3 regions of the Paenibacillus sp. J31R120 genome follow, and region 3 is predicted to be linked to each of the others. Evidence: a T-box and tRNA genes for the amino acid it is inferred to sense, from the RefSeq annotation. Region 3 holds a T-box; the other regions hold tRNA genes.
What was found. The T-box of region 3 lies ahead of leuS (leucine--tRNA ligase). A T-box ahead of a tRNA ligase gene usually reads a tRNA of that ligase, here a tRNA-Leu.

Region 1: it encodes a tRNA-Leu, which carries the amino acid that the T-box ahead of leuS (leucine--tRNA ligase) is inferred to sense. The anticodon was not compared.
Region 2: it encodes a tRNA-Leu, which carries the amino acid that the T-box ahead of leuS (leucine--tRNA ligase) is inferred to sense. The anticodon was not compared.

The regions. Positions count from the first base shown of each region.
Region 1 is NZ_JBWDNN010000002.1:1,319,633-1,325,921, forward strand. It holds gene AC0YNW_RS12170 (nitroreductase family protein) at 111-764, shown strand; gene cmpA (cortex morphogenetic protein CmpA) at 905-1,048, opposite strand; gene AC0YNW_RS12180 (hydrolase/acyltransferase) at 1,131-1,493, opposite strand; gene AC0YNW_RS12185 (SprT family protein) at 1,611-2,090, shown strand; tRNA gene AC0YNW_RS12190 (tRNA-Asn) at 2,117-2,192, shown strand; tRNA gene AC0YNW_RS12195 (tRNA-Ser) at 2,199-2,289, shown strand; tRNA gene AC0YNW_RS12200 (tRNA-Glu) at 2,457-2,531, shown strand; tRNA gene AC0YNW_RS12205 (tRNA-Lys) at 2,577-2,652, shown strand; tRNA gene AC0YNW_RS12210 (tRNA-Leu) at 2,711-2,793, shown strand; gene AC0YNW_RS12215 (GNAT family N-acetyltransferase) at 3,141-3,722, shown strand; gene AC0YNW_RS12220 (acetylglutamate kinase) at 4,081-4,611, opposite strand; partial or broken gene AC0YNW_RS12225 (collagen-like domain-containing protein) at 5,025-6,289, opposite strand, start outside.
Region 2 is NZ_JBWDNN010000001.1:637,323-643,611, reverse strand. It holds gene AC0YNW_RS02840 (hypothetical protein) at 278-541, opposite strand; gene AC0YNW_RS02835 (hypothetical protein) at 690-1,136, opposite strand; gene AC0YNW_RS02830 (hypothetical protein) at 1,733-1,864, opposite strand; gene AC0YNW_RS02825 (hypothetical protein) at 2,009-2,131, opposite strand; gene AC0YNW_RS02820 (hypothetical protein) at 2,349-2,546, shown strand; gene AC0YNW_RS02815 (hypothetical protein) at 2,826-3,320, opposite strand; tRNA gene AC0YNW_RS02810 (tRNA-Leu) at 3,675-3,763, opposite strand; tRNA gene AC0YNW_RS02805 (tRNA-Ile) at 3,783-3,859, opposite strand; tRNA gene AC0YNW_RS02800 (tRNA-Met) at 3,898-3,974, opposite strand; gene AC0YNW_RS02795 (hypothetical protein) at 4,071-4,235, opposite strand; gene AC0YNW_RS02790 (2'-5' RNA ligase family protein) at 4,381-4,908, shown strand; gene AC0YNW_RS02785 (ABC transporter substrate-binding protein) at 4,966-6,289, opposite strand, start outside.
Region 3 is NZ_JBWDNN010000003.1:602,014-608,302, forward strand. It holds gene AC0YNW_RS15335 (ComEA family DNA-binding protein) at 1-290, opposite strand, end outside; gene comER (late competence protein ComER) at 403-1,242, shown strand; gene leuS (leucine--tRNA ligase) at 1,295-3,733, opposite strand; T-box leader at 3,793-4,029, opposite strand; gene AC0YNW_RS15350 (hypothetical protein) at 4,114-4,518, opposite strand; gene AC0YNW_RS15355 (hypothetical protein) at 4,850-5,191, opposite strand; gene AC0YNW_RS15360 (hypothetical protein) at 5,169-5,411, opposite strand; gene AC0YNW_RS15365 (GNAT family N-acetyltransferase) at 5,415-6,170, opposite strand; gene AC0YNW_RS15370 (hypothetical protein) at 6,160-6,289, opposite strand, start outside.

The DNA.
Region 1 (6,289 bases), on a different contig from region 3:
ATTTCAAGTAAGTTAATTGACAAACGAATGTATATCGAATTATACTGTGATAGAAAAAGTTACAGTTTAACTATACAAATATAGAAAATAGGATTTGGGGAGGAAATAATATGTCTACAGAAGTGAAAGTGGAGAATGCGGTGGATGCTTCGTTCTTCGAGGTGCTGCAGGGACGCCGTTCCGTGCGCAAATACGACAGCAGCGCGGTTATATCGGATAGTGAAATTATTGAGCTGCTGAAGTTAGCTACGTTGGCTCCGTCGTCCTCCAATATGCAGCCGTGGCGTTTTCTCGTTGTGACGGACCCGGAGCTTAAGCAAAAGCTGGTTCCGATTGCGAACAATCAGCAGCAAGTGGGGGAAGCCTCGGCAATCGTATTGATTTTGGCTGACCTGGAGATGTATAAGCTGGCTGGTCCGATCTATGAGGCTGCATTCGATGCGGGATACATGACCGAGGAAATTAAAAACCGAATGATCGAGAACTCCACCAAGCTGTATTCCTCCATACCTGCCGAACGCTTGAAGGAGATTGCTGTATTCGACACCGGTCTGGTTGCGATGCAGCTGATGCTGGCTGCTCGTTCGAAGGGCTATGATACCGTGCCAATGGGCGGCTACAACCGCGAAGAGGCGGCCAAGCTGCTTGGCGTATCCAGCCGTTATCTGCCGACGCTCATGCTGCCAATCGGCAAGGCAGCGGCGCCTGGTCATCCGACAACACGGCTGCCAATCGAGCAGGTTGCGTTTTTCAACCGCATGTAATCTAGAAACGTGGTTACAACTAATCATTATAAAACGTACAAACCCGGCATCTCCGATAGGAGGCCGGGTTTTGTGTGCCCGCAGCTGCGGGGCTCATCTGCACGCGATACGATGCGAAGCCGATGTATGGATTGGGTTTGTCATTGCATGACCGAACCGCTGTCCTGTTCCTTCGGAGCTTGCTTGGTGCGGTAGAAATACCAGCAATCGTTCAGCAGCTTGATCTGCCGGCGGTCCTTCTGCTGGAATGCGCGCATCAGTTGGTTGCACAGCCACTGCGGCATACGCATCGTCCTCCTTCCGGGCCTAACCTGTTGTTCTATTACCATATGGCGGAGGGCGAATGTCCGTGCAGGTCCAAGCGAATTAGCCTAGCTGATCTTCCTCATATTCTTCGTACCACTGCTCCAGTTGAGCCTGAAGTGCGCGAATTTCGGTCAAAAGCGAGATAAGCGGATACGACTTTTCTTCAATGCCGGCAAAGTCCTTCTCCAGACCGTTAATATACTGAAGGCCTCCAATGATGGAGATAGAAGCGTCATGCAGATCGATATTGTCGCACTCAGCAACCGCATACGGCAGGCTTGGCACGCGGTCTGCAGTCAATTTATCGATTTCTTTATGGAGACGCAGATTCAGCGCACTTAGCTGGTACGCGTGAGATGCCGGCATCTCGACGAAGGACAGGGTATCCTTTTCTTTCATTAATACATAACGCATGGTAGCCATGATGGTGTAGCTCTCCCCTCGGTTTTGCTGCTCAATTTCTTGCAACGTATCATCATTCCTACTTGACAGTGTAGCTTATACACGCGTTAAAATTCAAGTAGTTGGGGGAGGCTAAGTATGGATAATCAAGCTTTGCAGCAGTGGGTGGAGCGGGTATCGCTGGAATCATTCGGCAGGCCGTTTCTGCACCAGGCTACATTTAACGGAAGGCTGAAGGCAACAGGGGGGCGGTACTTTACCCGGTCCCATCATATCGAGATTAGTCCGCATCAGCTTGCAGCATTTGGCATGGAGGAGACGGAGAAGATTATTAAGCATGAGCTGTGCCATTATCATCTCCATCTAATGAAGCGGGGCTATCGCCATCGGGATGCCGACTTCAAGACGCTGCTTGCGCATGTGGGGGGCTCCAGATATTGCAATTCGCTTCCGGAACGATCGGCAAGAAAAGCAATGCCGTTCAAATATAAGCTTACCTGCGTTCGTTGTGGAATGGAATATTTGCGGAAACGGAAGGTCGATCCTGCGCGTTATGCTTGTGGTAAATGCAGGGGAAAATTAAAGCTGTTTTTGCTTGACAAGGAAGACGGGCCATGATAAATTATTAGAAGTCACTTTAATATTCCCTGATAGCTCAGTTGGTAGAGCACTCGACTGTTAATCGAGTTGTCACAGGTTCGAGTCCTGTTCGGGGAGCCATTTCCTGGAGAAGTACCCAAGTGGCTCAAGGGGACCCTCTGCTAAGGGGTTAGACTGCGTAAGTGGTGCGAGGGTTCGAATCCCTCCTTCTCCGCCACATTTTTTTCTCAGGACTCATGCGTAAGGAGGCCGAGCATCGGTCTTTTTTATTTGTCTCAAGTTCGGAGACATGAATGATCTGAAAAAAGTGCTTGCATTATGCAGGATAAGTTGATATAATCGTTCTTGTCGCAAAAATGCGAAGGCAATAAACTTGCAACATATGGCCCGTTGGTCAAGGGGTTAAGACACCTCCCTTTCACGGAGGTAACAGGGGTTCGAATCCCCTACGGGTCACCAACCATCCTCTAAGAAGCAGCTCTTATGAGTTCGTTTCCGTCATGAGAGCCATTAGCTCAGTTGGTAGAGCACCTGACTTTTAATCAGGGTGTCGAAGGTTCGAGTCCTTCATGGCTCACCAGTTTTCTTCTTCCCTCGAAGACAGCTGGCGATGAAGGGATAGGTACAATTTCAAATGTGCGGTAGTGGTGGAATGGCAGACACGCTATCTTGAGGGGGTAGTGGGTGTATACCCGTGGAGGTTCGAGTCCTCTCTACCGCATACAACGAAAGTCCTTGCGAAAGCAGGGGCTTTTTTCTATTTGTTTATCTGATACTATGAATCAAAACTTGTTTTTACGATTTCATCTGTAGTGGTTGGTTTTATAACAGGACTGTTTTTACTAGCGTTGGCTACCATTATTAACTTACTTCAAAAACTTGTCAACAAGGAAATGATTAAGCCTGATGTTCAAATTAATAATACTGAAACAGTCTGAAACGTTAGAGCCCTCTTAGATAAGGGGCTCTTTTGATTTTTTTCTAAGAAAACATGTAAACCTTTATTATAGCTATTCACGACCACAACAAGTCATCTCCATGTGCTAACATGTGGATGAGGTGGAGCATATGGATATAAGCGGTGATAAGGTGATGTTATCCCGGTTAACTGTAGATGACTTGGACTTTATTTGTGATATCGAATGCAACACTGAGCTTTGGCATTATGAAGAAGTGGTGCAATCAGATCGTGAGGTTGTGCGTCAGGCTTATCTTGATAAGATCAATAGCGATTGCAAGGACCAACATGATTTTGTCGTGTACCTGGTGTCTGGCGATATCCGAACGCCAATTGGTCTGGCTCAAATATGGAGGTATAACGAATACAGAAAGAGCTGGGAGATCGGTTTTGCAATCCTTCCTCCGTATACTGGGCAGGGCTTTGGAACCGAAGCAGCAAAGCTGTTGTTGAAATTTGGTTTCGAAGAACTTGATGCACATAAAGTAGTGGGGATGTGCAACGCCAGAAATTCGCATTCCGCAGCGCTAATGGAGCGGATTGGCATGACAAGGGAAGCGGTGTTCAAGGAAGAGCTGTATTGGCGAGGACAATGGACCGATCAATATTATTACTCCATCCTGGAGAGGGAATATATCGCTGATGGTCGTGGAGAGCGTATCGCAGGAGCGGGAAAAAGAGCAGGAAGTTAAAAAATTTTCACTTCTAAAATGATAAACCGCTGCTTAGAATAGAAATTAGAGAGCGAGGTCATCGCTCTCTGTTCAAGACATTATGAGGCGGCATGTCCTCCGAATGGTGTGGAAGAAAATGACTCGTCAGGCCGTCAACCAATGGCGAGTTATTTTCGTTTCAAGTAGCTGAGCAATGCAAGAAGAAAAGTACCAAGCATGATGACTTCCACAGTTGTATATGTCATTCGGCATCTCTCCTTTCCTGGGAGGGAATGCCACTTCAGGCGTCTATACTTCATAAATATGGATATTTTATGAAACTAGAACATATTTTTAAGCCGTAGGGACAGTGCCCCACGGCTTTTGAATCTTTGCTTTAATGAAAGGCGGAAGGAAACTGCCGGATAATTCCGTGTGTCATCATGTCGGCCATTCCCAGCGCTTGAGGTTCGATCTGATCGTTCAGCGCAATATTTTGCTCATAATCGCCGGCAAGCCGGGTGGCCGCTTCTTCCGCAGTCAGCTTCAGATGCTCATAGAGCATCCTCTTCCATTCTTGCTCGGACCAGTAAGGATTGATTTGGCTAAAAAATAGAGCCAGAGTATCCGCATTGGCGTACCAGCGCCTATTCGCATCTTCTGCTGCAGCCGAATTGCCGGCTTGCAGCGCTTTAACGAGCTCCGCTGCAATGGCGAGATGTTCCGTGAACAACTGGTTAAATCTTGAAGCCGTTGCTGCACCGTAAAGCGGCTCCAGGAGCGCGGCAAAATCTTTGGGATTGCGCAAGAGCCTCGCTGTCGTCAGCTCTTCGTCCGGCAATCGGCCCACGATGCTGTTAATCGTTAATCGGGTCCAATAAATATGCTGCTCCCACAACGTTCTAACCTTTTGATCCAATTCAACCATCGATGATGTCCATGTGTGTGAGTGGCTTTGCCTACAATAATAATATTGAAGCGGATAATATCCGTACATGCTTCCGATCGCACTCTCCTTCAATCGATATAGCATTAGTGTATAGGCGAAGAGCTAATGCTGTGCATCACTTCATGTCGGGTTTTCATTTTATTCGCTCATCTTAAGCTTTAATTTGTTGTCGTTGATCGTTAAACAATAAGAAATAATTGGGCAAAACTTCGCAGATGCTAAACAGCGCCATTAGTTTCGTAATTGTCGATTAAGGAGGCATCAGAAAACAACGGAGCATGCACGCATGACCGCTGCTTTTCAAAACTTGATAAAGATTGCCCTACACTTAAAAAAGTAGGGCAATCTAGTGGAGTGTATGAGTTCATCTATACAACCTCTTTGACCTGAAATTATACATCTAATTTTTTGAGAACAATTGAGGCATTAACATTTGTTACTGTTCCGCCTGCTAGTGTTTGAAGAGTTACCGCTGCAGCGGAAGTATGATTGTGCAGCGTCAGCGTATCTCCTGCCGCTATAGCAATTATCGCCTGGCCGTTATTCTGCTGCGTACCTGCGCCAGAACCGTAAACCGTATTCGTGACAGGAGCACCGTTTAAAAATAACGTGAACTGATTTGGTTCTACACCTGAAACTGAGAAAGTAACTTCATAATCTCCTGCAGTCGTAATGTTAATGTTAGAAGTACCAGGTGTATGAGTAATTCCAGGAGTCGTTATACCGGTTGTACTAAAAAGGATGGGGGCCTCTAACGCAACAACTTGAGCATCCAGATTATAAATATACCCATACTCCGCAATTCCTCCAGGACCTGTTGGCCCGGTGGGTCCAGTAGCGCCATCAGTACCTGTTGCCCCAGTCGCTCCGGCGGGACCAGTCGCTCCATCGGCGCCAGTTGGGCCAGTAGATCCGGCGGGACCAGTAGCACCATCCGCGCCAGTCGCTCCGGCGGGACCAGTAGCGCCATCGGCGCCAGTCGGACCAGCGGGACCAGTCGGGCCAGTTGATCCAGCGGGACCAGTAGCCCCATCGGTACCAGTAGCCCCATCAGCACCAGTCGGGCCAGTAGATCCAGCGGGACCAGTCGCGCCATCCGCGCCAGTCGCGCCATCCGCGCCAGTCGCTCCATCGGCGCCAGTAGCCCCATCGGCGCCAGTTGGGCCAGTCGCTCCCACGGCACCAGTCGCGCCATCCGCTCCAGTCGGGCCAGTAGATCCGGCGGGACCAGTCGCGCCATCCGCGCCAGTAGCCCCATCGGCACCAGTAGCCCCATCGGCGCCAGTCGGGCCAGTTGATCCAGCGGGACCAGTAGCCCCATCGGCGCCAGTTGGGCCAGTCGCTCCCGCGGCACCAGTCGGGCCAGTTGATCCAGCGGGACCAGTAGCCCCATCTGCGCCAGTTGGGCCAGTCGCTCCCGCGGCACCAGTAGCGCCATCTGCTCCAGTCGGGCCAGTAGATCCGGCGGGACCAGTAGCGCCATCAGTACCTGTTGCCCCAGTCGCTCCGGCGGGACCAGTCGCTCCATCGGCGCCAGTCGGGCCAGTTGATCCAGCGGGACCAGTAGCCCCATCGGCGCCAGTTGGGCCAGTCGCTCCCGCGGCACCAGTAGCGCCATCTGCTCCAGTCGGGCCAGTAGATCCGGCGGGACCAGTAG
Region 2 (6,289 bases), on a different contig from region 3:
TAGAACTCCGTCACCATAAACCTTGTCATTCTTAATTCTTAAAATAATGAGTCGATTGTCTATACTAGTTAAAGCGTAAACGAGCTCTACGCTTTCTTCATATATTCGAACTTCTATATCTATGGACTGGTTAATAAAAGACTCAAAACTCAAATATCCTACATCTTCAAAAATGACATCCGGTCATATCCACATTGAAAAATATCTTATCGCCGCTCGAACAGCTTCAAGCGTATAACCTTGTGGAAAATCAACAGAGTCCTACGTCGAGTTCTTCTCATTCATTGCCTTCAAAATGCTCATGATGAATTCCTTCCATTCCCACAATCTTTCCGGTCGCTTTATGATAATAAGGAAACAACTGATTAACTGGCAGCTTTAGCAACTGGTAATGATGATCCTTCGGCAGGTTTTCCATTTCTGATACTGCTCCTTCACGCGATAAAAAAATTCCAATCGGATAGAAGTTAGGAAAACTTCTAGTAGAATCTGCAACAAAAATTGCCCAGATAAATTTTTCACCACTATAAATTAGACTCACTCCATGATTTTATTCATTCCTAATTTTAACCAAAACCCATCTTGAATGTAACTGAATATTCGCTTCCCAATATGCTGAGTCTGATTAGAAAAAAAGTTGTATAAAAAAAGCACCCATAGCTGCTACCTAGGGTGCTGTTTCGGCGTTACTATTTATAGCTAACCGTAAAATTGTAAGTTTGAGTGCTAGAAAATTGAGTTAAATCATGTCCTCTAACTTGGAAATAGATGGTTTCACCTGGATCGGCACTACCTCCGCCTTGATCACTATTACCTACTCCATTATCGCTTACTGGAACAGTAATCGGTGTCCCATTATAGAAAACGACCATAACAAGATCATAATTTTTGCCGTTTGGGGAAATCAGCTTGCCTTCAAAAGACTTTCTGCTTCCCGTATTGTTTGTCCATGAAAACCAATCTACGTCAGCCGGAGAATCAATATAAGTCGATATTCCTAATATAGGAGCCTGAAGTTGATACGCAGTTGGTAAGCTGTCTGCCCATCCATCATAAGCAAATGCTGACGTTGCGCCTGCCAATGACATGACTAAAGCCATCACGCCGATAATCAATTTCTTTCCGATTCTCTTCATTCATTTACCACCTTCCGATATTTTTGTTCTCAATAACAAATTTACACATTAAATATACTATTATATCCAAATATGTTAAATAGTCTATGATAACTAATTAAGGATCCAAGTTATTTGAAACTCATTGTTAAAGCGTAGAAGATGAATCACTATGTTCTTGACATTGGTAAGCACATTAATTCTGCAGCATATCTTAGAGAGCAGCTCTAACAAAACAAAAAACACTCTTCCTCAAGAGTGTCATAAATAAAAGAACCTTCCATATCAAGGGATTTTTCATTTTTATGTGGTGCCGAGGACGAGAATCGAACCCGTACGGTGGTCACCCACCGCAGGATTATATATTTTGCAACGGTCTTCATACACCATCTTCTACGTCAAGCAAATTGGAGAGGGAGTCCTTTAAGCATGCGGGTTAAAGGAACTTTTTTATGTTCCATGAACTCTGCGTTCAGGAGATTGTATATGAAGGCCACCTCCAGATCTCTCCTCGAGCGTGCAGCAGGTGTATCATGTTACAGCTTCCAGCCGAAAGTCGAACACAGCAAAACGGCGTCCGAACCTCTTATGGTTCAGACGCCGTTTCTTTTTGTCATTCACTCTAGCTTCGGCTGACCGGAAGCGTCTATTTGTCCGTCAGCTTCAGCGCGCTGCTGCGTCCGGCAATGTCCGCGGCCGATATGTACTGTCGTGTCGATTGGCGCGAATGGACTTGGAAGCGTTTTCATTTATTACGTCTTCAATCGCCCAATGCGAGCTTACATCGGCAGCCAATGTAAGCCGTATTGAACGATACTGCTTTCATCCTCGTACAAATAATGGCCTGTCCACTTGTTTTTGATGCGCACGAAATCGCCTGCCGGCTGAGGGCCCTACGCTGCCCAGACTGCGTTGTCCTTGTCGAACGGAAACATCGGTCCGGCAACCAGCGTAGACAGCAGCATTACAATCGCCAGCAGTATCGATATCGGTTTTCTGCTGCGTAGCATCAACATTTTCCAAGACCTCCTATTTTGTGAGTTAACCTCATTATAGGATAAGATCCCGGCCGCAATGATTGGCGATATTAAGGGGAATATGTGCGTTTTTACGGAAATGGGGCACAATGGCGAAAAAATGATAGTTCATTTTCATTAGACGGGTGAGCTGTTACAATAAATATGACTTTTATCTTTTTTCCCAACCCATTTCAACCAATAAAGGGGCCAAGTTATGAAACAAGTAAATCGTCAACTCGTATCGGATCAGGATTTCGAGAGAATGCGCGTCTTCTCCCAGCTTATCGCCGTGTACCGTGACAAAGAACTGTTGGACGCCAATATTCGGATCGTCACCCACGGCGAGCACTCTGTAACCTGCGACAACGATGTCACTTATATCAAGTCGAACCACCAGTTTTACCGTCTGTAGACGGCGCTGACTGCCGTACACGCTACGACGACATAGGGTTTAGACTCACCTTAGAAATTGAAACAGCGATAGCAGAGGACGTGAAAATAAAGTCCCAGGCTATCGCTGTTTCATTAAACTGACGTGTTATACTCGGATCGTACAATCGGAGAATTTCTCTATGGATTGAAGCTTAGTTTTACGGTGCCTACGTATACGTTGGCATAAGAATTGGCATTTACCTCAATTCAATCATAGAGAGAAGCCACCATTACATTGCCTACTCTCTCCTATCGTCTCTTATGAATCTTGATTGGCAAGCCGATAATACTCCCGGTAAAGCTGCAGCAACTCCGCTTCTTTCTCCGCGATCCTCTCGGAGATTTCTTCCAGACGAGGTCCAGCAGGCTCGAAGGTTCCGTCGGTCGACAACGCATCGACATCCGCATTCGAGGATGGCTGCTGCTCCTCGGGTATCGCCTGTTCGGTGGTCTGGCTCCAGTTAATCATAAAACCGAACGTTCCAGCAACCCAGTCATCCGCTTCTTCCCTGCCGAATTCCCGATAGATGCTTGCGTATTTTTCCAATGCCGCGTTTACGGTAAGCCGACGCTCCCAGCCCAGAATCCCCACCGCATCCTTGGCCCGAGATACGGCCAGCATCAGCTGAAAGTCGTTCAGCTTGCCACGCACGGCTTCAATATGATCAATTTCACTTATTAAAATCGGGTATACATTAGCGAATTCTATCGATTCCTGCACCATATCATCTTCTGAAATGATAAGGCGTTCCATTCCCGCTCAATCCCTTCCTGTTGGTTTCAGTTGTGTGCCTTCTATACTATTCGAAAGTTAATAGCAATTTCAGACGGACAAATCTCGTAATTTTTCTTTATTTACCTGCCACATAGCATAAGCAAGCAGCGTATCTGTGGCGAACAGCTATTCCATATGTGCATACTGATGCGCTCCGAATTAATCATCTGAAAGGAAATGCTTCAATTCTATTTTTAAGGATGATTACATTTCAAGCTAAAAGTTTGTCCCCACTCCGTCCCCAAAAACAAAAAAGACACTCATTCCTCATGAGTGTCAAAAAAATACAAACAAAAAATCCCTCTCATAACAAGGGATTTCGCAATACCTATGTGGTGCCGAGGACGGGAATCGAACCCGTACGGTGGTCACCCACCGCAGGATTTTAAGTCCTGTGCGTCTGCCAGTTCCGCCACCCCGGCATGGTGATGCTAAGACAAATGGTGGGCCCTGAGGGACTCGAACCCCCGACCAATCGGTTATGAGCCGACCGCTCTAACCAACTGAGCTAAGGGCCCTCGAATAACGTATATTTCAACGTATTGATCGACAAGTTTGGTTGCGGGGGCAGGATTTGAACCTGCGGCCTTCGGGTTATGAGCCCGACGAGCTACCGAGCTGCTCCACCCCGCGACAATTTCCATTTGAACAATAGCTTCAATAAATGGCGACATGAATTAATATACTATAGGTCAATACTTACAGTCAAGCATTATTTTCTAAAATATGCTACGGGAGAAAACGTACCCCATATCGTCCCTTGCGCGAGCGAAAAACCTCCACCTCACGAGGGCAATCATAGCCATAGATCCACCAGTCATTTTCCATACGCTTCACCAAGCATCCCGCTTGAAATTTCGTCTCATACAAGCGAAGCCAATATACCCATTTCATGAAAGCATGCCTCCATTTGCGCCGATGTTGCGTATAGAATACCCCAAAATATGCGTTTACAAGCATGTTCTGTTCTTAGCGATTCCATGTTTCGGGTATACTAATAGTAACAAGCCACCATAACCTTGGAAAGGAGCTGAATGCAATGCAATTCGGTATTGCCATATTCCCGGAGAAGGAAGTTCAGGATGCCGCCAATAGCTGGCGCATTCGTCATGACCCGCATTACTGCCATATTCCTCCCCATATGACGCTGCGTGAAGCAGAGAATTGGAGCGATGAGCAGCTGCAGCAGGCGATCCAGCAGATAAAAGCTGCAGCGAGCCACGCATCTCCATTCCAAATGACCTTCAATCGCGTCTCCACCTTTTTTCCAGTTAGCCCTGTCCTGTATTATGCGCTGGAGGACCCTGCCCCGGTCATCAAGCTGCATGAAGCAATCTGCAGCGGACCACTAGCCATCACACAGCCGAAATACGTCTATACGCCCCATGTGACGATCGGGCAAGGGATGGCCGAAGGCGAACTGCATGATCTTCACGGCAAGCTGAAACTAAGTCAGATCCGCTATACCAGCCATGTGGATAGAATCCATCTGCTTTACCAGACCGACCAAGGAGCCTGGACGGCTTATCAATCCTTCCAACTGGAAGGGAACGTCTCCAGCTCCTGAACATGAATAAAGCCGCTGTACGGCCTCTAGAGGCTGTACAGCGGCTTTATTCATTCCTTATTCTTCAACTGCTACTTCGTCAACTGATACTTCTTCCACATCAATTTCCCCAGCAGCAGCTTTTACAGCTTCTTCTTCCGTCATCGCTCTTGGCATAGGCATAATATCGATGTTGCCATCGCCCCCGCCTGCGTTTGTTTGCTGAAGCGCGGCGTTGCCTTTCGTCTCCCACTCAGCGAGCGCTTCCTTCGTCGTCTTGGTGCCGTTCATGACCTCTTGGAACAGCTCGTAGCCAAAGCTCTGAGCTTGCCACAGACCCGGCTTCTCACGAGACAGCTTATCGTCATTATTGGATACTGGCGGCAGCGGCTTAAGCGAAGTGAACGCGTCGATATTGTACGTCAAGTCGCCAACCGGCTTCAAGAATTCCTTGCGCGCTACAAGCTCATAATTGCTTCTCGATTTCAGCTTTGCCCATTCCTTACTGTTCGAGAACTTGACGAAGTCCCAAGCACCATCCGGATTTTGTGCCTTCGAGTTAATGCCCATCAGCTGGCTGAGGCCGATATTGCCGCCCGCATCCGGATTTGCTGCACTTACTGGCACTGTTACGACATCCCAGTCTACCATATTAAAATCTTTAATATTCCCAGCATTGTCGTTGGCTCTGCGAAGCTCGTTCACGTAATACGATTCGCCGATCATCATGGCGACATTGCCGCTCAAGAACAAATCGCCGAAGAATGGATCGAATGGCGCATCCGAGCTGCTGCTTCTCTTTTCATACAGCTGATTCATATGCTGCTGATCTGGTACGATCTTGTCTTTGTGAAGACCGTACACTGAATCCCATACATTTAGCCATTGATCATTATTGACCAGCATCGTCTCGCCTTTTTCATCCCAATAACGCAGCTGCAGGGCATTGCTATAGTAGTTTGCGTCACTGAATGGATCGTTAGCCCAGCGATTGAAGGAGAAGCCAAAGACGCGGTCTTCACCCTCGCCGCTCGCTACCTGACGAGCTTTGTTGAAGATGTCCTCCCATTGCATTTTGTCCGTAGGAGGCTCAATATTCATATCTGCAAAGATCTTTTTGTTATAAAAGAGTGCCGAAGACGTAAACGTCGGCGTCAGCGCATAGATGTTGTTGTCGCCTACCGACTTGATGCCGTCGATAACCGTTGGCACATAGTCGCTAATATCAAATTTGTCCTTCTGAATCATCGGATCAAGCGGCTGCAGCAGATTGTCTTGCGTGAATCGGCGCAGCATGTTGTAATCCAATACGACGACGTCAACCGGGTTTTGGCCCGTCATCATTTCTTTCATTTTTTCATACGGATCAGGCTGTTCTTGTTCTTTGCCAGGCTCTGTCTGT
Region 3 (6,289 bases):
TCCTTCGCCCCGACCTCCAGACTGACCGCTCCTACTCCTTCTCCTGTTGGCTGCTCCCGCGACTGCTCTATATGTACGGGTGAATCCGCTGAATCTCCTGGATTGCCGTTCCCGTTCAAGGTATCGAGGGAGACCTGAACCGCTTCATTAAGTGGCACCCACTCTCCTTCAGGCTTTGGCGCGCCGTCCATCAAGCCTGCCGCGATAAGCAGCAAAGCCCCCGCCACGCAGGCAGCCGCCAGAAGCCTGTTCATCCGTCTGGCTTCCCGTCCCATCATTCGAATCGACATCGCAATTTCTCCTTTCGGCAATTAATATGGTAATTGATGACATAAGGAACAAGTCTTGCGGAATAGAATACAAGAACATACATTACGCGTAATCGGTATAGGAGGGCTTAGTATGAATGTAGGATTTATCGGAACGGGCTCGATGGGAACGTTGCTAATTGAAGCGTTTGTCGCTTCCGGGGCCCTGGCGCCCGCAGACATCGCCATCAGCAATCGCACGTATGCCAAAGCGCAGGCGATAGCGGACCGGTATCCCGGCATCAGAGCCGAATATACGAACGCGGAGGCGGCTCGCGGCAGCGACATTGTCTTCCTGTGCGTCAAGCCGCATGAATTCATCCATGTCGTCCAAGACATCAAGCCGCTCATCCAGCCCGAACAGATTATCGTGTCCATTACCAGCCCGGTTCTCGTCTCCCATCTAGAGGGAGAGCTGGACTGTAAAGTAGCTAAGATCATACCCAGCATTACCAATTTGGTGTGGAGCGGAGCCTCTCTATGCATCTACGGCGAAACCATGGGCGAAAAGGATAAAAAGCGTCTGGAGTCGTTGTTCTCCCATATTAGTGAACCGCTGCGCATCGAAGAGGATTACACGCGCATTGTCTCCGACCTGTCCAGCTGCGGTCCGGCATTCATGGCCTTTTTGCTGCAGCAATTTATCGATGCCGCGGTAGAGGAGACGGGCATCCCACGTAGCGTTGCCCTGCAGGTTGCGGGCAATATGCTGCTCGGCACCGGGCTGCTGCTGACCGAAGGGCGCATGACCCCGGAAGAAATTCAGGAACGCGTCGCAGTCCCCGGCGGCATCACAGCGAAGGCGCTCAATCTGCTGCGGAGGGAGACGGATGGCATCTTCAACAGCCTTATTCGGACGACGCATGCCAAATTCAATGAAGACCTCGTAAAGGTTTCTACCGCATTTTACGGCGAAGAGGTGAACGGACAATAGCTGTTCTTCAGCTAAAGCCCGCTCACCTCTTTGGGTTGCGAGTTTGATTCGATTAGTTGGCTACAATATTAACTAGCTTGCCTTTGACTGCGACTACCTTGCGAACCGTCTTGCCTGCGATCAGCTCCTGCACTTTCTCCAGACCCTTCGCAAGCGACTCCATGTCTGCTTCGTTCGTATCCGCGGCAATCGATATACGTTCGACGATTTTGCCGTTCACTTGTACAACGATCTCCACTTCCTGATCGACCGTCCATGCTTCCTCATAGGTTGGCCAAGCCGCATAGCTGATCGTTCCTTCCTGACCAAGCTTCTCCCACAGCTCTTCCGCGATATGCGGTGCGATTGGAGACAGCATCTGCACGAACTGCGCCATCGCTTCGCGAGGCAGCACGTCTGTCTTATACGCTTCGTTCACAAAGATCATCAGTTGGCTGATTACGGTATTGAAGCGCAGGTTCTCGTAATCATCCGTAATTTTTTTAATGGAACGATGCCATGTGCGCTTGAATGCATCGGTCGTCTCGCCGTCGCCAATCTTGGAACTGATTGTTCCGTCTTCATTCACGAACAGGCGCCATACACGAGCCAGGAAGCGGTAGGTGCCTTCCACGCCATTCGTATTCCAAGGCTTCGTTGCTTCGAGCGGCCCCATGAACATCTCGTACATCCGCAGGGTATCCGCGCCGAACTCGTTCACGATATCGTCCGGATTGATGACATTGCCGCGCGACTTGGACATCTTCTCATTGTTCATGCCGAGAATCATGCCTTGGTTCACCAGCTTCTGGAACGGCTCCTTCGTATGAACGACGCCCAGATCGTACAGCACCTTATGCCAGAAGCGCGCGTACAGAAGATGCAGTACGGCATGCTCCGCGCCGCCGATGTACAAGTCTACCGGCAGCCATTCCTTCTGCTTCTCCGGCGAGCAAATCTCCTTGTCGTTCTTCGGATCGATGAAGCGCAGATAATACCAGCAGCTTCCTGCCCATTGAGGCATCGTATTCGTCTCCCGGCGAGCCTTCATGCCCGTCTCCGGATCAACGGTGTTGACCCATTCGGTCACGTTCGCCAGCGGTGACTCTCCCGTGCCGGAAGGCTTGATTGCATCCACATCCGGCAGCAGCAGCGGCAATTGATCTTCCGGTACCGGCTTCATCGTGCCGTCTTCCAGATGGAGGATCGGAATCGGCTCTCCCCAGTAGCGCTGGCGGCTGAACAGCCAGTCGCGCAAGCGATAGGTTACCTTCGCCTTGCCCTTGCCCGTCTCTTCCAGACGTCCGATGATCGCTTTGATCGCTTCTTCGTTATTCAGTCCGTTCAGGAAATCAGAGTTCACATGCGCACCGTCACCCGCATAGGCTTCCTCGGTTATGTCTCCGCCTGCCACTACCTCGATAATCGGCAGATCGAATTGCTTCGCGAACTCCCAGTCTCTCGCATCGTGGCCCGGAACCGCCATAATGGCGCCCGTACCATAACCGGCAAGCACATAATCGGCAATCCAGATTGGCGTCTTAGCGCCGTTGACCGGATTAATCGCATACGCACCCGTGAAGACGCCCGTCTTGTCCTTCGCCAGATCCGTACGCTCCAGATCGCTCTTGCGGGCTGCCGCTTCCTGATAAGCCTCTACCGCCGCTTTCTGTTGGGCTGTTGTAATCGCGGCAACCAGCTCATGCTCTGGCGCCAGCACGCAATAAGTTGCGCCGAACAGCGTGTCCGGGCGTGTCGTAAAGACAACCAGCGAGCCCTCATGCCCGTCAATGTCGAACGTTACTTCCGCGCCCGTCGACTTACCGATCCAGTTGCGCTGCATATCCTTAATGCTCTCGGACCAATCCAGCTCTTCCAGATCGTCCAGCAAACGATCTGCGTATTCAGTAATTTTCAGAATCCATTGACGCATCGGCTTGCGGACGACTGGATGACCGCCGCGCTCGCTCTTGCCATCAATCACTTCTTCATTCGCAAGTACAGTGCCAAGCGCTGGACACCAGTTGACAGGCACTTCTGCTACATATGCCAGACCGCGCTTGTACAGCTGGATAAAAATCCATTGCGTCCATTTATAATAATCCGGGTCCGTCGTGCTGAATTCGCGATCCCAATCGTAGGAGAAGCCCAGCGATTTGATCTGACGGCGGAAATTGTCAATATTTTTGAACGTAATATCTCTAGGATGCTGGCCAGTGTCCAGAGCATGCTGCTCAGCCGGCAAGCCGAATGCGTCCCACCCCATCGGATGAAGCACATTGTACCCCTTCATTCGCTTATAGCGCGATACGATATCGGTAGCCGTATAACCTTCCGGATGGCCTACATGAAGACCCGCTCCCGAAGGATACGGGAACATATCCAGAGCATAGAACTTCGGCTTCCCTGGTTCTTCCTTTGTTTGGAACGACTTGTTCGCGTCCCAGTATTGCTGCCATTTCGGCTCAATCGCAAGCGGATTGTAGCCGTGTCGTTGCTGTTCCTGAGTCATTCGTACTTCCTCCTAATCGTCTTAAAAACATAAAAACCTCCCGCCCCCAGCGGATTAACGCTAGGGACGAGAGGATATTCTCCCGTGGTACCACCCTAGTTAGCATCAGGCATGCCCTGCCCTAGCTCACTTGACGTCCCTAACGCGGACGATTCGGAACGACTTGCCTTCAGCTTCCTGAAGGTTGCCCGTTCGGCTCCGAGGCGAGCTTCCCTGCGCACATGGTCCGGCTTCCACCAACCGCCGGCTCTCTAATCCAATGCAACGCCTGTACTGTTCCTCTTCAACGCCATGATATAAGTCAAACAATTACTACCGATTATATAAGTCCCCGCTCTTGCATGTCAAGCTACATCGGTCTTGCAGCTCATAATTCGATATCAAGCGGTCTCTCTGGCCAAGCTCCTTCTGTTTGAGACAAACGTCAAGCATACCATGGCCATAAGCGCACCGTGCATAAGTATTCCTAAGATGGCCGTATAACCGCTCGCAATAAAGCCCAGCATCCACAATCCGAACGGTGGTATCTGAATAAGGAAAATCGCCGCAAGTGCCACAATAAGCAAGCCGTCATTGAGTCCTTCCTTCATCCAGCGGCGAGCAGCCATCAATCCCAGCAGTAAGACCCCGATGACGATGGAGCACATACTCCAGAACCGGACAGTCTCTCGTTCCGAACCCGCTTCTGATCCCAGAAAGTCAGCGGCAAGCCAAGACGTTCCAATGTAAGCCAAACCTGCTGCAATCGATACTGCTCCGGCTAATATGATAATGGTACGTGTCATACTCATAGCTCCTTTACACCGAATGCTTGCATCAAGATACCTGTCAGTATATTCATTCGTCTTCTTCATCCGCCACTGCCTTCATGATCCAATAGGCTACTACACGGAATGCTTCCCGGCGTTCATCTGCGAACTTCATGACTTGCTTTCCATGAATCTCCATCTACTTCTATCTTTCTAACGCGTCCAACCTCCTGCAGGTTGCATACCATGTCTCATTTTTTCAATCTGAACTGCTGTCCATCCACCCCTTCTTAGTCCATAAAAAAAAGGTCCCCCGAAGGGAACCTCAACATGCAATCTCTTTTCGATCTCATCTCGACTGTCTTCATCAGACCTTGCGATCAGCCCCTGCCGATAATCCAAGCAAGCCGTATACAACCGAGATACCGATAATAAGCAAGAGCGGCACATTCCAGCTCCCAGTCCAATCATGAATAAGGCCGAATAATAGGGGACCGTTTGCAGCCAGCAGATATCCAACTGCTTGCGCCATACCGGACAGCTCCGCGGCTTGTTCCGTAGTGCTTGCGCACAGCGCAAATAACATTAACCCAAGACCAAAACCTCCGCCTATACCAAGCCCGAGAATGATCATACTGAGGAACACCCAGGATTGATTGCCCAAAAGCAAAATAAGATACCCCATGCTAAACAGGCTGGAGGTGAGCATGACGAGCCCCCGTTGGCTCGCTCTTTTGCCTGCCAGTATTGAGGATCGACAGACGGATTTGGTCAATAATCGGTCCAACCGCTGTAATGGGGGCTCGCAATACGAGCGCCACCAGAATAATGCTTAATACAAGCAGCCATGCCGGCCCTCCGGATTTCCCCGATGACTTCAGGCTGCTGATGCGCTTGCGCTCACCTGACTGACTATTACTGTTAAGCATGCTTTATTTCTTTACACGGTACCAATAGTCATATCGCGTCATGAATCCCAGCTTGTCATATAGTCGATTCGCTGCCGTATTATTTTTCACCACAAGCAGATAGGACATCCTGACGCCCTGTCCCCTCGCCCATCCCAGCAAACCACGGGTCAGCCGCTCGCCATAACCGCGCCCGCGCTCGGTGGGGTCCGTTACGATATCGTATAATCCGGCGTATCCGTCCTCCAGCACGACCAATCCCGCTGCAACCGGAACCTCTTCACGTTTGTACAGACCAAAAGCCCTTCGCAAGGGATGTCCGGCCAGCATGCGCCGTGTCGTTTCCTTTTGGCAGTCGCTGAGACCCTGGAAACGAGCAATGGCATCCAGCCATTCATCCGTCAATTCCGGCCAGCAGTGAAATCCATCCCCCTGTCTAGGTACAGGTAGATCAACGATTGAAGCCGTCTTGACCTGCGTTTGATCAATCCGTTCATACCCAAGCTCCTCCAGTCTCGCGTCCAAATGCGCTGGCTCTGCAAAGGGCGTTATTTTAAAAACAGTCGGCTGACCTTGAGCACGGTACAGCTCTTCGCAACGGTTGATTTGCTCATCCAGATTGCCGCTGTATCCATAGAGGGGCTGAACGGAGTTGGATCGCTTGGTGTAGCCGTCGGCAAAGCGAAGCAGCCAGCCATCGTACAGAACCGTCTGCAGGGCTGGCCAGCCGTTCAGGCTCATTTCCTCTATCCGTTTGTCACTCTGTTCTCTATCTTCCAATATCTCCTTCTCCCCTCTTGCTCGCTTCGCAGGGAGGGATGCGGAATCGCTCCAACTGGTCGTAACGTTTCTCTTTCGTCAGGATCTCGGCCTGCTTATACCCTAACAGATCAAAGTGA